2 regions of the Actinomadura decatromicini genome follow, and region 1 is predicted to be linked to the other one. Evidence: riboswitches for the same ligand, from Rfam matches in the RefSeq annotation. Region 1 holds a riboswitch; the other holds the start of a gene.
The links. Region 1 has a riboswitch for glycine ahead of gcvP (aminomethyl-transferring glycine dehydrogenase). Riboswitches for the same ligand answer to the same signal wherever they lie in the genome.
Positions count from the first base shown of each region.

Region 2: another riboswitch for glycine. It lies ahead of gcvT (glycine cleavage system aminomethyltransferase GcvT); the one in region 1 lies ahead of gcvP (aminomethyl-transferring glycine dehydrogenase).

Region 1 covers NZ_VSRQ01000007.1:68,468-73,815, forward strand. The annotation lists gene FXF68_RS29910 (lysylphosphatidylglycerol synthase transmembrane domain-containing protein) at 1-1,383, opposite strand, end outside; glycine riboswitch at 1,619-1,713, shown strand; glycine riboswitch at 1,714-1,825, shown strand; gene gcvP (aminomethyl-transferring glycine dehydrogenase) at 1,887-4,760, shown strand; gene FXF68_RS29920 (tetratricopeptide repeat protein) at 4,880-5,348, shown strand, end outside.
Region 2 covers NZ_VSRQ01000001.1:1,038,998-1,044,345, forward strand. The annotation lists gene cds1 (L-cysteine desulfhydrase Cds1) at 1-1,083, shown strand, start outside; gene FXF68_RS04075 (M50 family metallopeptidase) at 1,101-2,402, opposite strand; glycine riboswitch at 2,554-2,649, shown strand; glycine riboswitch at 2,651-2,750, shown strand; gene gcvT (glycine cleavage system aminomethyltransferase GcvT) at 2,818-3,936, shown strand; gene gcvH (glycine cleavage system protein GcvH) at 4,010-4,414, shown strand; gene FXF68_RS04090 (serine hydroxymethyltransferase) at 4,417-5,348, shown strand, end outside.

The DNA of each region.
Region 1 (5,348 bases):
CCGCTGCAGCAGCGGCACGGCGGCGGCGAGGGCCTCCTCGCCGAGCACCTCGGCGGCGGTGCGGACGGCGCGCTCGGCGCCCGTCCGGAGCGCGAGGGTGGTGAGGAACTGGGCCAGGTCGAGGCGCAGCGCGAGGTCGCCCGCCGCGATCTCCCCGGCGCGCAGGCCGGTGACGTAGGCGCGGCCGTCGTCGCCGACGAGGACGGCGCCGTCCTGCAGCCGCCGGTGCGCGAGCCGCGCCGCCTGGAGGGCGCGGAACTGCCGCCACACGTCGGCGAGGAGGGCGTCGGTGACCTCCTTGTCGGGGACGTCCGCGAGCCGCCGTCCCGGCACGTGCTCGTAGGCGAGCAGGGCCGCCTCGGTGCCGACCTCCGAGGTGCCGAGCAGGCGCGGGGTGCGGACGCCCGCCGCGTCCACCGCGTACGCCATCAGCGACTCCTGCTCCAGGGAGCGGCGCAGCGACCGCAGCGCCCGGCCGGTCGTCGCCGAGCGCAGCCGCAGCAGCCGCCACACCCGGTAGAGCAGCCCGGCGGTCTGCTGGTCGCGGTCCAGGACGTGGACCTCCACGTCCCAGCCGCCGTGCCGCGCCGGGGGGCGGACGCCGTGCCCGGCCGCGGGGCCGGCGCCGAGGACGACGCCGTACCGGCGGGCCTCCTCGGCGCCCTCGGCGGGCTCGTCCAGCCGGGCCGCCTTCGCCGCGCGGAGCCCGAGCCGGTCGAGCGCCGCCATGACGGCGGCGCCGGACGGGCGCGGGTTCGGGGTGCCGACGGCGTAGAGCGTCCCGTGGCCGATGGCGGTGCCGAGGAAGTAGGTGGCGGCGAGCGCGGCGACCGAGGCGTAGGACGCGGTGAGCCCGGTCAGCGCGGCGAGCCCGATCAGCGTCCAGGTCGCGGCCTGCCAGCGGACGCGGCCCGCCATCCCGACCGCGCTGACGAACGCGATCACGGGCGCGATGTCGGTGTGCACGGGCGCGGTGGCGCTGCCGCCCCAGATCAGCGAGTCGAGGACGCCGCCCGGCGCGGCCCGCACGACGAGGTCGTCGAGGCCCACCGTGATCCCGAACGCGATCACGGCGGCGAGCAGGGCGATCGCGACGCGCGTCCCGTCCTTGCGGAGCAGCCGCTCGATCGCGAACGCGACCGGCACGGCCAGCACGCCGAAGCTGGACACGAGCGTCGCGAGGGACAGCAGCAGCCGCGGTGCGTGCGCGGTGCCCTGCGCGATGTCGGTCTGCAGGCCGTGCGTCGTCTGCTGCGCGATCGACACGAGCAGCATCACCGCGGCCAGCCCGACCACGGACGCGGCGAACCGGATGGCGTCGGACGAGCGGCGGATCCGGTCCGGCTGGGCGGGCTCGTCGACGGGCACGGCTGCCGGGGTCACGGCCGCGCCCGCCCGCGCGCCCGCCCGTGCGCCCGTGCGCGCGCCGCGCCGTCGCCCGTGTGCGTCACGCCGTACCGCCGCCCTGATCGTCCATCGCGTGATCAGTGTCCCAGGCCCGGTCCCCCTGGTGGACGTGCACATCGTACTCACGGGTAGAAGCGCTGCGGCGCACGTCGGAGGGGCGGGACGATCGTCGCGACCGATCTTTGGGTAGGGTTTGTCCAGGACATGCCGTCGACCCTGTGCGGGAGAGACCCCACGCCGCCAGCGTGGGGCGCCGAAGGGGCAACCTCCCCGGAACCTCTCAGGCAAAAGGACCGCTCGGGCGAGGCACCTCTGGAAAGCAGGCGCCGGTCCCCGCGGGAGGGGACGGGCGGCTCACCGAAGGGGAAACCCCGCCGCGCGGGTGAAGCTCTCAGGTGCCGATGACAGAGGGGGAGAACCGGCCGCCGGTCAGTCCCGGCGGTTCACCTGAGCGACCCGCAGCAGCCAGGAGGCTCTCCATGACGGCCCAGTTCTTCGCGCCCGTCGCCGCGCCGCAGCACCCGCGCGCCGCGTTCGCCGACCGGCACATCGGCCCGTCCCCGGACGACCAGGCGAGGATGCTGGCGGCCGTCGGCTACTCGGGCGTCGACGCCCTGATCGCCGACGCCGTGCCCGCCGCGATCCGCACCGCCCGGCCGCTGGACCTGCCGCCCGCGCTGAGCGAGAGCGCCGCGCTGGACCGGCTCCGCGAGCTCGCCGCCCGCAACACCGTCCTCACCTCGATGATCGGGCTCGGCTACCACGGCACGACCACGCCGGGCGTGATCATGCGGAACGTCCTGGAGAACCCGGGCTGGTACACCGCCTACACCCCCTACCAGCCGGAGATCTCGCAGGGGCGGCTTGAGGCGCTGCTGAACTTCCAGACCGTCGTCAGCGACCTGACCGGCCTGCCGGTGGCGAACGCGTCCATGCTGGACGAGGCCACCGCCGCCGCCGAGGGCATGGCCCTCGCGCACCGGGCTTCCAAGCGCAAGGAGCCTGGCACGTTCCTGGTGGACGCCGACGCGCTGCCGCAGACGATCGAGGTCGTGCGGACGCGGGCCGTCCCGCTCGGCATCGAGGTCGTCATCGCCGACCTGTCCGGCGGGCTGCCGGACGGCGACTTCTTCGGCGTGCTGCTGCAGTACCCGGGCGCGTCCGGGGCCGTCCGCGACCTGGAGCCGGTGATCGCGCAGGCGCACGAGCGCGGCGCGCAGGCGGTCGTCGCCGCCGACCTGCTCGCGCTGACGCTGCTGCGCCCGCCGGGGGAGTCGGGCGCCGACATCGCGGTGGGCTCGGCGCAGCGGTTCGGCGTCCCGTACGGGTTCGGCGGCCCGCACGCCGGATACATGGCGGTCCGCGACGGCATCCAGCGGCAGCTCCCCGGCCGGCTCGTCGGCGTGTCCGTCGACGCGGACGGCGCGCCCGCGCACCGGCTCGCGCTGCAGACCCGCGAGCAGCACATCCGGCGGGAGAAGGCCACCAGCAACATCTGCACCGCGCAGGTCCTGCTCGCGGTGATGGCGAGCATGTACGCCGTCTACCACGGCCCGGACGGGCTCGCCGCGATCGCGCAGCGCACGCACCGCCGCGCCGCCGAGATCGCCGCCGGGCTCCGCGCCGCGGGCGTCGACGTCGTGCACGGCGCGTTCTTCGACACCGTCCTCGCCCGCGTGCCCGGCCGCGCGGCGGAGGTCGTCGCGGCCGCCCGCGAGCGCCGCGTCAACCTCCGCCCGGTGGACGCCGACCACGTCGCCGTCGCCTGCGACGAGACGACGCTGCCCGTGCACGTCACCGCCGTGCTGGAGGCGTTCGGCGCCGCGCCCGCCGCCGAGTCCCCCGCCGAGGCGATCCCGGACGACCTGCGCCGCGAGAGCCCCTACCTGACCCACCCGGTGTTCCACGCGCACCGCTCCGAGACCGCGATGCTGCGCTACCTGCGCCGCCTCCAGGACCGCGACGTCGCGCTCGACCGGTCGATGATCCCGCTCGGCTCCTGCACGATGAAGCTGAACGCCACCGCCGAGATGGAGCCGATCACCTGGCCGGAGTTCGCGAACATCCACCCGTTCGCGCCGGTCGACCAGGCCGCCGGGTACGTCGAGCTGATCGGCGAGCTGGAGGACGCGCTCGCCGAGATCACCGGGTACGCGAAGGTGTCCGTCCAGCCGAACGCCGGGTCGCAGGGCGAGCTGGCCGGGCTGCTCGCCATCCGCGGCTACCACGCCTCGCGCGGCGACGACCGCCGGGACGTGTGCCTGATCCCGTCGTCCGCGCACGGCACCAACGCCGCCAGCGCCGTCATGGCCGGGATGCGCGTCGTCGTCGTGAAGTGCGACGACGGCGGCAACGTCGACCTCGACGACCTGCACGCCAAGATCGGGCAGCACGGCGACCGGCTCGCCGCGATTATGGTGACCTACCCGTCCACGCACGGCGTGTTCGAGGAGACGATCACCGACGTGTGCGCGGCCGTGCACGACGCGGGCGGCCAGGTCTACGTCGACGGCGCCAACCTCAACGCGCTCGTCGGGCTGGCCCGTCCCGGCGAGTTCGGGTCGGACGTGTCGCACCTCAACCTGCACAAGACGTTCTGCATCCCGCACGGCGGCGGCGGGCCGGGCGTCGGGCCGATCGGCGTCCGCGAGCACCTCGCCCCGTTCCTGCCGAACCACCCGCTGCGCGCCGAGGCGGGCCCGGACACCGGGGTCGGCCCGATCTCCGCCGCGCCCTGGGGCTCGGCGGGCATCCTGCCGATCTCCTGGGCCTACATCGCCATGATGGGACCGGACGGCCTCCGCGCCGCCACCGAGGGCGCGATCGTCGCGGCCAACTACCTCGCCGCCCGGCTCGGCCCGCACTACCCGATCCTCTACACCGGGCGGAACGGGCTCGTCGCGCACGAGTGCATCGCCGACCTCCGCAAGATCACCAAGGAGACCGGGATCACCGCCGAGGACGTCGCGAAGCGCCTCATCGACTACGGCTTCCACGCCCCGACCCTGTCGTTCCCGGTCGCCGGGACGCTGATGATCGAGCCGACCGAGTCCGAGGACCTCATCGAGCTCGACCGGTTCTGCGACGCGATGATCGAGATCCGCCGCGAGATCCAGCGGGTCGCCGACGGCGCCTACGACCGCGCGGACAACCCCCTCAAGAACGCCCCGCACACCGCCGCCTGCCTGCTCTCCGACGACTGGAAGCACGCCTACACCCGCGAGGAGGCCGCCTACCCGCTGCCCGCCCTCCGCGAGGACAAGTACTGGCCGCCCGTCCGCCGCGTCGACCAGGCCCACGGCGACCGCAACCTGATCTGCTCCTGCCCGCCCCCCGAGGCGTTCGAGGACTGAGACCGAGGACCGAGGATCGGGCGCTGAGGGTCGCCCCTCGGGGGCGGCGCACCCGCTAGGCTCGGGCGCGACCCGACCCCCGTGAGGGCAGCGCGTCCCCGACCCCAGAGGGCAGATCGATGAGCGAGTCCCCGGAGCCGGACCTCGACCCGGCGCAGGTGTGCGAGGAGGCCCGGAAGCTGGCCGAGAACGGCGAGGCCGACCGGGCGGCGGCGTTGTTCGGGACGGTGCTCGCGCTCGGCGACACGCCGTGCCGGGCGCGGGCGGCGCTCGGGCTCGCGGTCGTCCTCGACGACGCCGGGGACGTGGCCGGGGCCCGCGAGGCCGACCGGGCGGCGATCGCCACCGGCGACCCCGAGTACGGGCCGCGCGCCGCCTACCACCTGGCGCTCACGCACGAGCGGGCCGGCGAGCAGGCGCAGGCGGCGCCCGCGTGGCGGGTCGTGGTCGACTTCGGCAACCCGGCCTACCTGCCGCCCGCCCACCTCGCCCTCGCCCGGATCGCCGACGACGCCGGCGACTTCGACGAGGCGCGCGGCCACTGGGAGGCCGTGCTCGGCACGGGCGACGCCGAGTACGGCCCGCCCG
Region 2 (5,348 bases), on a different contig from region 1:
GACCGTTGTGATCCGGGCGGGCGGGCTTGGGTCGCCGAGGCCGTTCGGCTTGTCGATGCTGACGCCAACCGGAGCGCTGACACGCACCTGCACGTGTTCCCGCTGCCGCCTGAGTGGGGCATCGACCTCTACCTGAAGGACGAGTCCGTCCATCCGACGGGGTCGCTCAAGCATCGGCTGGCGCGGTCGCTGTTCCTGTACGGGCTGGCGAACGGCTGGATCCGCGAGGGGACGACGATCATCGAGGCGTCCAGCGGGTCGACGGCGGTGTCGGAGGCGTACTTCGCGCGGCTGCTCGGGCTGCCGTTCGTCGCGGTGATGCCCGCGTCCACCAGCCCGGAGAAGATCCAGCTCATCGAGTTCTACGGCGGGCACTGCCACCTGGTGGACGACCCGTCGTCGATCTACGCCGAGTCGCGGCGCCTCGCCGCCGAGTGCGACGGCCACTTCATGGACCAGTTCACCTACGCCGAGCGCGCCACCGACTGGCGCGGCAACAACAACATCGCCGAGTCGATCTTCGAGCAGCTGCGGCTGGAGCGGTTCCCGGAGCCCTCCTGGGTGGTGGTCGGCGCGGGCACCGGCGGGACGTCCGCGACGATCGGCCGGTACGTCCGGTACCGGCGGTTCCAGACGCGGCTCGCGGTCGTCGACCCGGAGGGCTCGGCGTTCCACGGCTCGTACGCCGACGGCGACCCGGAGCGGACGGCGGCGGGCTCGCGGATCGAGGGCATCGGGCGGCCGCGCGTCGAGCCGTCCTTCCTGCCGACGGTGATCGACCGGATGATCCGGGTGCCGGACGCGGCGTCCATCGCGGCGATGCGCTGGACGAGCGAGGTCAGCGGCCGGGACGTCGGCGGCTCCACCGGCACGAACATGTGGGGCGCGGCGGAGCTGATCGCGGGGATGCGGGCGCGCGGGGAGCGCGGCAGCGTCGTCACGCTGATCTGCGACGGCGGCGAGCGCTACAGCGGCACCTACGGGTCGGACGAGTGGCTCGCCGGGCAGGGCCTCGACATCGCGCCGTACCGGGCCGCGCTGGACGCCTTCATCAAGACGGGCGACCTGCCGGCGGTCCCGTGACGGCTATCCGGTGACGGCTATCCGGTGACGCGGACGGGGTTGAACAGGTCGGCGTAGATCAGCAGCCCGCCCATGACGATCAGCACGGCCGCCATCACGTACGTCACCGGCAGGGCCTTCGCGACGTCCACGTAGCCGGGGTCGGGCCTGCGGAACACCCGCGCGAACGCCTTCTTGATCGCCTCCAGCAGCGCGCCCGCGATGTGGCCGCCGTCCAGCGGCAGCAGCGGGACGAGGTTGAACAGCCCCACCGCGAGGTTCAGCGAGCCGAGCAGCATGACGAAGTAGGAGATCTTCTGCGTGCCGGTGAACTCCTGGGACGCGGCGACCTCGCCGCCGATCCGGCTGACGCCGACGACGCCGATCGGGCCGTTCGGGTCGCGCTTGTCGCCGCCGAACGCGGCGTTCCAGACGCCGACCATCTTCTGCGGCATCCGCACCAGCGCGCCCGCCGTGCGCGAGGTCAGGTCGCCCATCGTGCTCGCGACCGCGCCCGGCCCCTGCCGCTCGACGGCGCTGTCGGGCGTGATGCCGAGGAAGCCGACGTTGACGACCTTGTTCTCGTCCTCCAGGTCGTACATCTGGTTGCGGGTGATCGGGACGGTGAGCGTGATGTCGTGCCCGTCGCGCCGGACGGTCATCGGCACCGACTTGCCGCCGTCGCCGCGGATCAGCTCCTGCAGCTCGCGGTAGTCGCCGATCTTCTCGCCGCCGAACGCGACGATCCGGTCGCCGGGCTTGAGCCCGACCTGCTTGGCGGGCGTCGCGGGCGCGTTCGCCGGGCAGCCCTTGACGTCGGCCGACTGGCTCGCCGGGACCATGCACTCGGCGACCTCGCGGATCACCGGCTGCGGCTGGCTCGTCCCGATGCCCATCAGCAGGATCGCGAAGAACAGCACGGCGAGGACGAGGTTCATCGCGGGCCCGCCCACCATGATCAGCGCCTTCTGCCACCACTTCTTGGCGTAGAAGACGCGGTCCTCGTCGCCGGGCCTGACCTCCTCCAGCGCCGCGCCGCGGGCGGACTCGATGAGGCCCTGCCAGGGGCCGGTGCTGATCCGCCGGACCTGGCCGGGGGCGTCGCCGCGGCGCGGCGGCAGCATCCCGATCATGCGGATGTAGCCGCCGAGCGGGATCCATTTCACGCCGTACTCGGTCTCGCCGCGGCGCCACGACTTCATCGTCGGGCCGAAGCCGACCATGAACTGGGTCGTGCGGACGCCGAACAGCTTGGCGAACGAGAAGTGCCCGAGCTCGTGCAGGGCGATGGACACCAGCAGGCCGAAGAACAGGATCAACGCTCCAGCCAGGTAGGCCATGCGGATTGCCCCTCCGGGTCGTGCACCCCGCGCACCCAGGGTGATCTCCAGCAACCGTCTTAGAGTACGTCACGGGCCCGCATTCGGTTTAACGCACGAGCTCAGCCATAGGGCATGGACAAAGGGAACTGCTAGCCTTGCCCGCAGCCGACTATCCCGTGCGGGAGAGTCCCTCGCAGCCGGCGGGGGACGCCGAAGGAGCAAATCCTCCCCGGAACCTCTCAGGCCCACGGACCGCACGGGCCAGGCGACCTCTGGAAAGCGGGGACCGAGTCCCCCGCCGAAGGTGAAAGCCCGACCTCTCCGGGACGGGTGAAGCTCTCAGGCGCCGATGACAGAGGGGGAGGCACCGAGACGCCCGGTGCGCGGGTGGGACGATGAGGCCACGCGCGCCCGTGACGAAGGAGCCGAACCCATGTCCGCCGACAGGAACGACGCCGAGACCGCCGTGAAGAACCCGAAGAAGACGCCGCTGCACGACGTCCACGAGGGCCTCGGCGCGAACCTCGTCGACTTCGCCGGTTACCTGATGCCGCTGCGCTACGCGAGCGAGACGGCCGAGCACCAGGCCGTCCGCACCGGCGCGGGCCTGTTCGACCTGTCCCACATGGGGGAGATCTTCCTCGCCGGGCCGGGCGCGGCCGCGGCGCTCGACTTCGCGCTGGTCGGGAACCTGTCGCCGATGAAGGTCGGCAAGGCCCGGTACACGATGATCTGCGGGCCGGACGGCGGCGTCCTCGACGACCTGATCGTCTACCGCCTCGCCGACGAGACGTGGATGGTGGTCGCGAACGCCGCGAACGCCGACGTCGTGCGGGACGCGCTGACCGAGCGGGTCTCCGGCTTCGACGCCACCGTGGACGACAGGTCCGACGCCTACGCGCTGATCGCCCTCCAGGGCCCGCGTTCGCAGAAGATTCTCGAAGGCTTCACCGACGCTCCGCTGGCCGACCTGAAGTACTACGCGATCCTCGCCGGGCGGGTCGCCGGGGTCGACGCCCTGGTCGCCCGCACCGGCTACACCGGTGAGGACGGCTTCGAGCTGTTCGTCGACGCGGCCGACGCCGTCCCGCTGTGGAACGCGCTCGCGGCCGTGGACGGCGTCGTCCCGGCCGGGCTGTCCGCCCGCGACACGCTGCGCCTGGAGGCGGGGATGCCGCTGTACGGCAACGAGCTGACCGCCGAGACCACCCCGTTCGAGGCGGGCCTCGGCCGGGTGGTGAAGCTGGACAAGCCCGTCGACTTCGTCGGGAAGGCCGCCCTCGCGGCGCAGGCGCAGACCCCGCCGGGGCGCAGGCTCGTCGGGCTCGTCGCGCGCGGGCGTCGGGCGCCGCGGAAGGGGTATGCGGTCGTCGCGTCCGGCGGCACGCCGTGCGGGGTCGTGACGAGCGGCGCGCCGTCGCCCACACTGGGCACGCCGATCGCCATGGCGTACCTCGACAGCGGCGCCGCGGAGACCGGCCTCGCCGTGGACGTGCGCGGCCGGCAGGAGCCGGTGGACGTCGTCGACCTGCCGTTCTACAAGCGTTCCTAAGGAAGCCGTCCCGGGGGCGCGGGACCGACCGTCCCCCCGCAGCGAACCCCGTACAGAGAAGAGAGAAGTGATCGTGAGCGTTCCGGAGCAGCTCCGCTACAGCGAGGAGCACGAGTGGGTGGCGGGCCTCGGCCCCGCCGGTTCGACGCCGGAGGACGACATCGTCACCGTGGGCATCACCGCGCACGCCGCCGACGCCCTCGGCGAGATCGTCTACCTGGAGCTCCAGGTGGCCGAGGGCGGCGCCGTCGAGGCGGGCGAGGTCTGCGGCGAGGTCGAGTCGACGAAGTCGGTCAGCGACATCTACTCGCCGGTCAGCGGCGAGATCACCGCGATCAACTCGGCCGTGGTGGACGTCCCGAAGGTGATCAACGACGACCCGTACGGCGAGGGCTGGCTCTTCAAGGTGCGGCTCTCGGCGGAGCCGGGCGACCTGCTCGACCCGGTCGCCTACGAGAAGCTGATCGAGGAGGGCTGACCGTGGGCCTGAACGACCCGCTGGCCGCGGCCGACCCGGAGGTCGCCGCGGCCGTCGCCGCCGAGCTGCGGCGCCAGCAGTCCACCCTGGAGATGATCGCGTCGGAGAACTTCGCGCCGGTCGCGGTGCTGGAGGCGCAGGGCTCCGTCCTGACGAACAAGTACGCCGAGGGGTACCCGGGCAGGCGGTACTACGGCGGCTGCGAGCACGTCGACGTCACCGAGCAGCTCGCGATCGACCGTGCCAAGGCGCTGTTCGGGGCGGAGCACGCGAACGTCCAGCCGCACAGCGGGGCGCAGGCCAACACGGCCGTCTACTTCGCCCTGCTCCAGCACGGCGACACGATCCTCGGCCTCGACCTCGCGCACGGCGGGCACCTCACGCACGGGATGCGGCTGAACTACTCGGGCAAGGTGCTGAACGTGGTGCCGTACCACGTCCGCGCCGAGGACGGCCTGGTCGACATGGACGAGGTCGCCACCCTCGCCGAGGAGCACCGGCCCAAGATGATCGTCGCGGGCTGGTCGGCATACCCGCGGCAGCTCGACTTCGCGAAGTTCCGGGAGGTCGCCGACTCGGTCGGGGCGCTGCTCATGGTCGACATGGCGCACTTCGCCGGGCTGGTCGCGGCGGGGCTGCACCCGTCGCCCGTCCCGCACGCGGACATCGTCACGACCACCACGCACAAGACGCTCGGCGGCCCGCGCGGCGGGCTGATCCTCGCCCGCGAGGAGTACGCCAAGAAGATCAACTCGGCGGTGTTCCCCGGCATGCAGGGCGGCCCGCTGGAGCACGTGATCGCCGCGAAGGCGGTCGCGCTGAAGGTCGCCGCGTCGGACGAGTTCAAGGCCCGGCAGGAGCGCACGGTCGAGGGCGCGAAGCTGCTCGCCGAGCGGCTCCTCGCCGAGGACGCCGCCAAGGCCGGGGTGAAGGT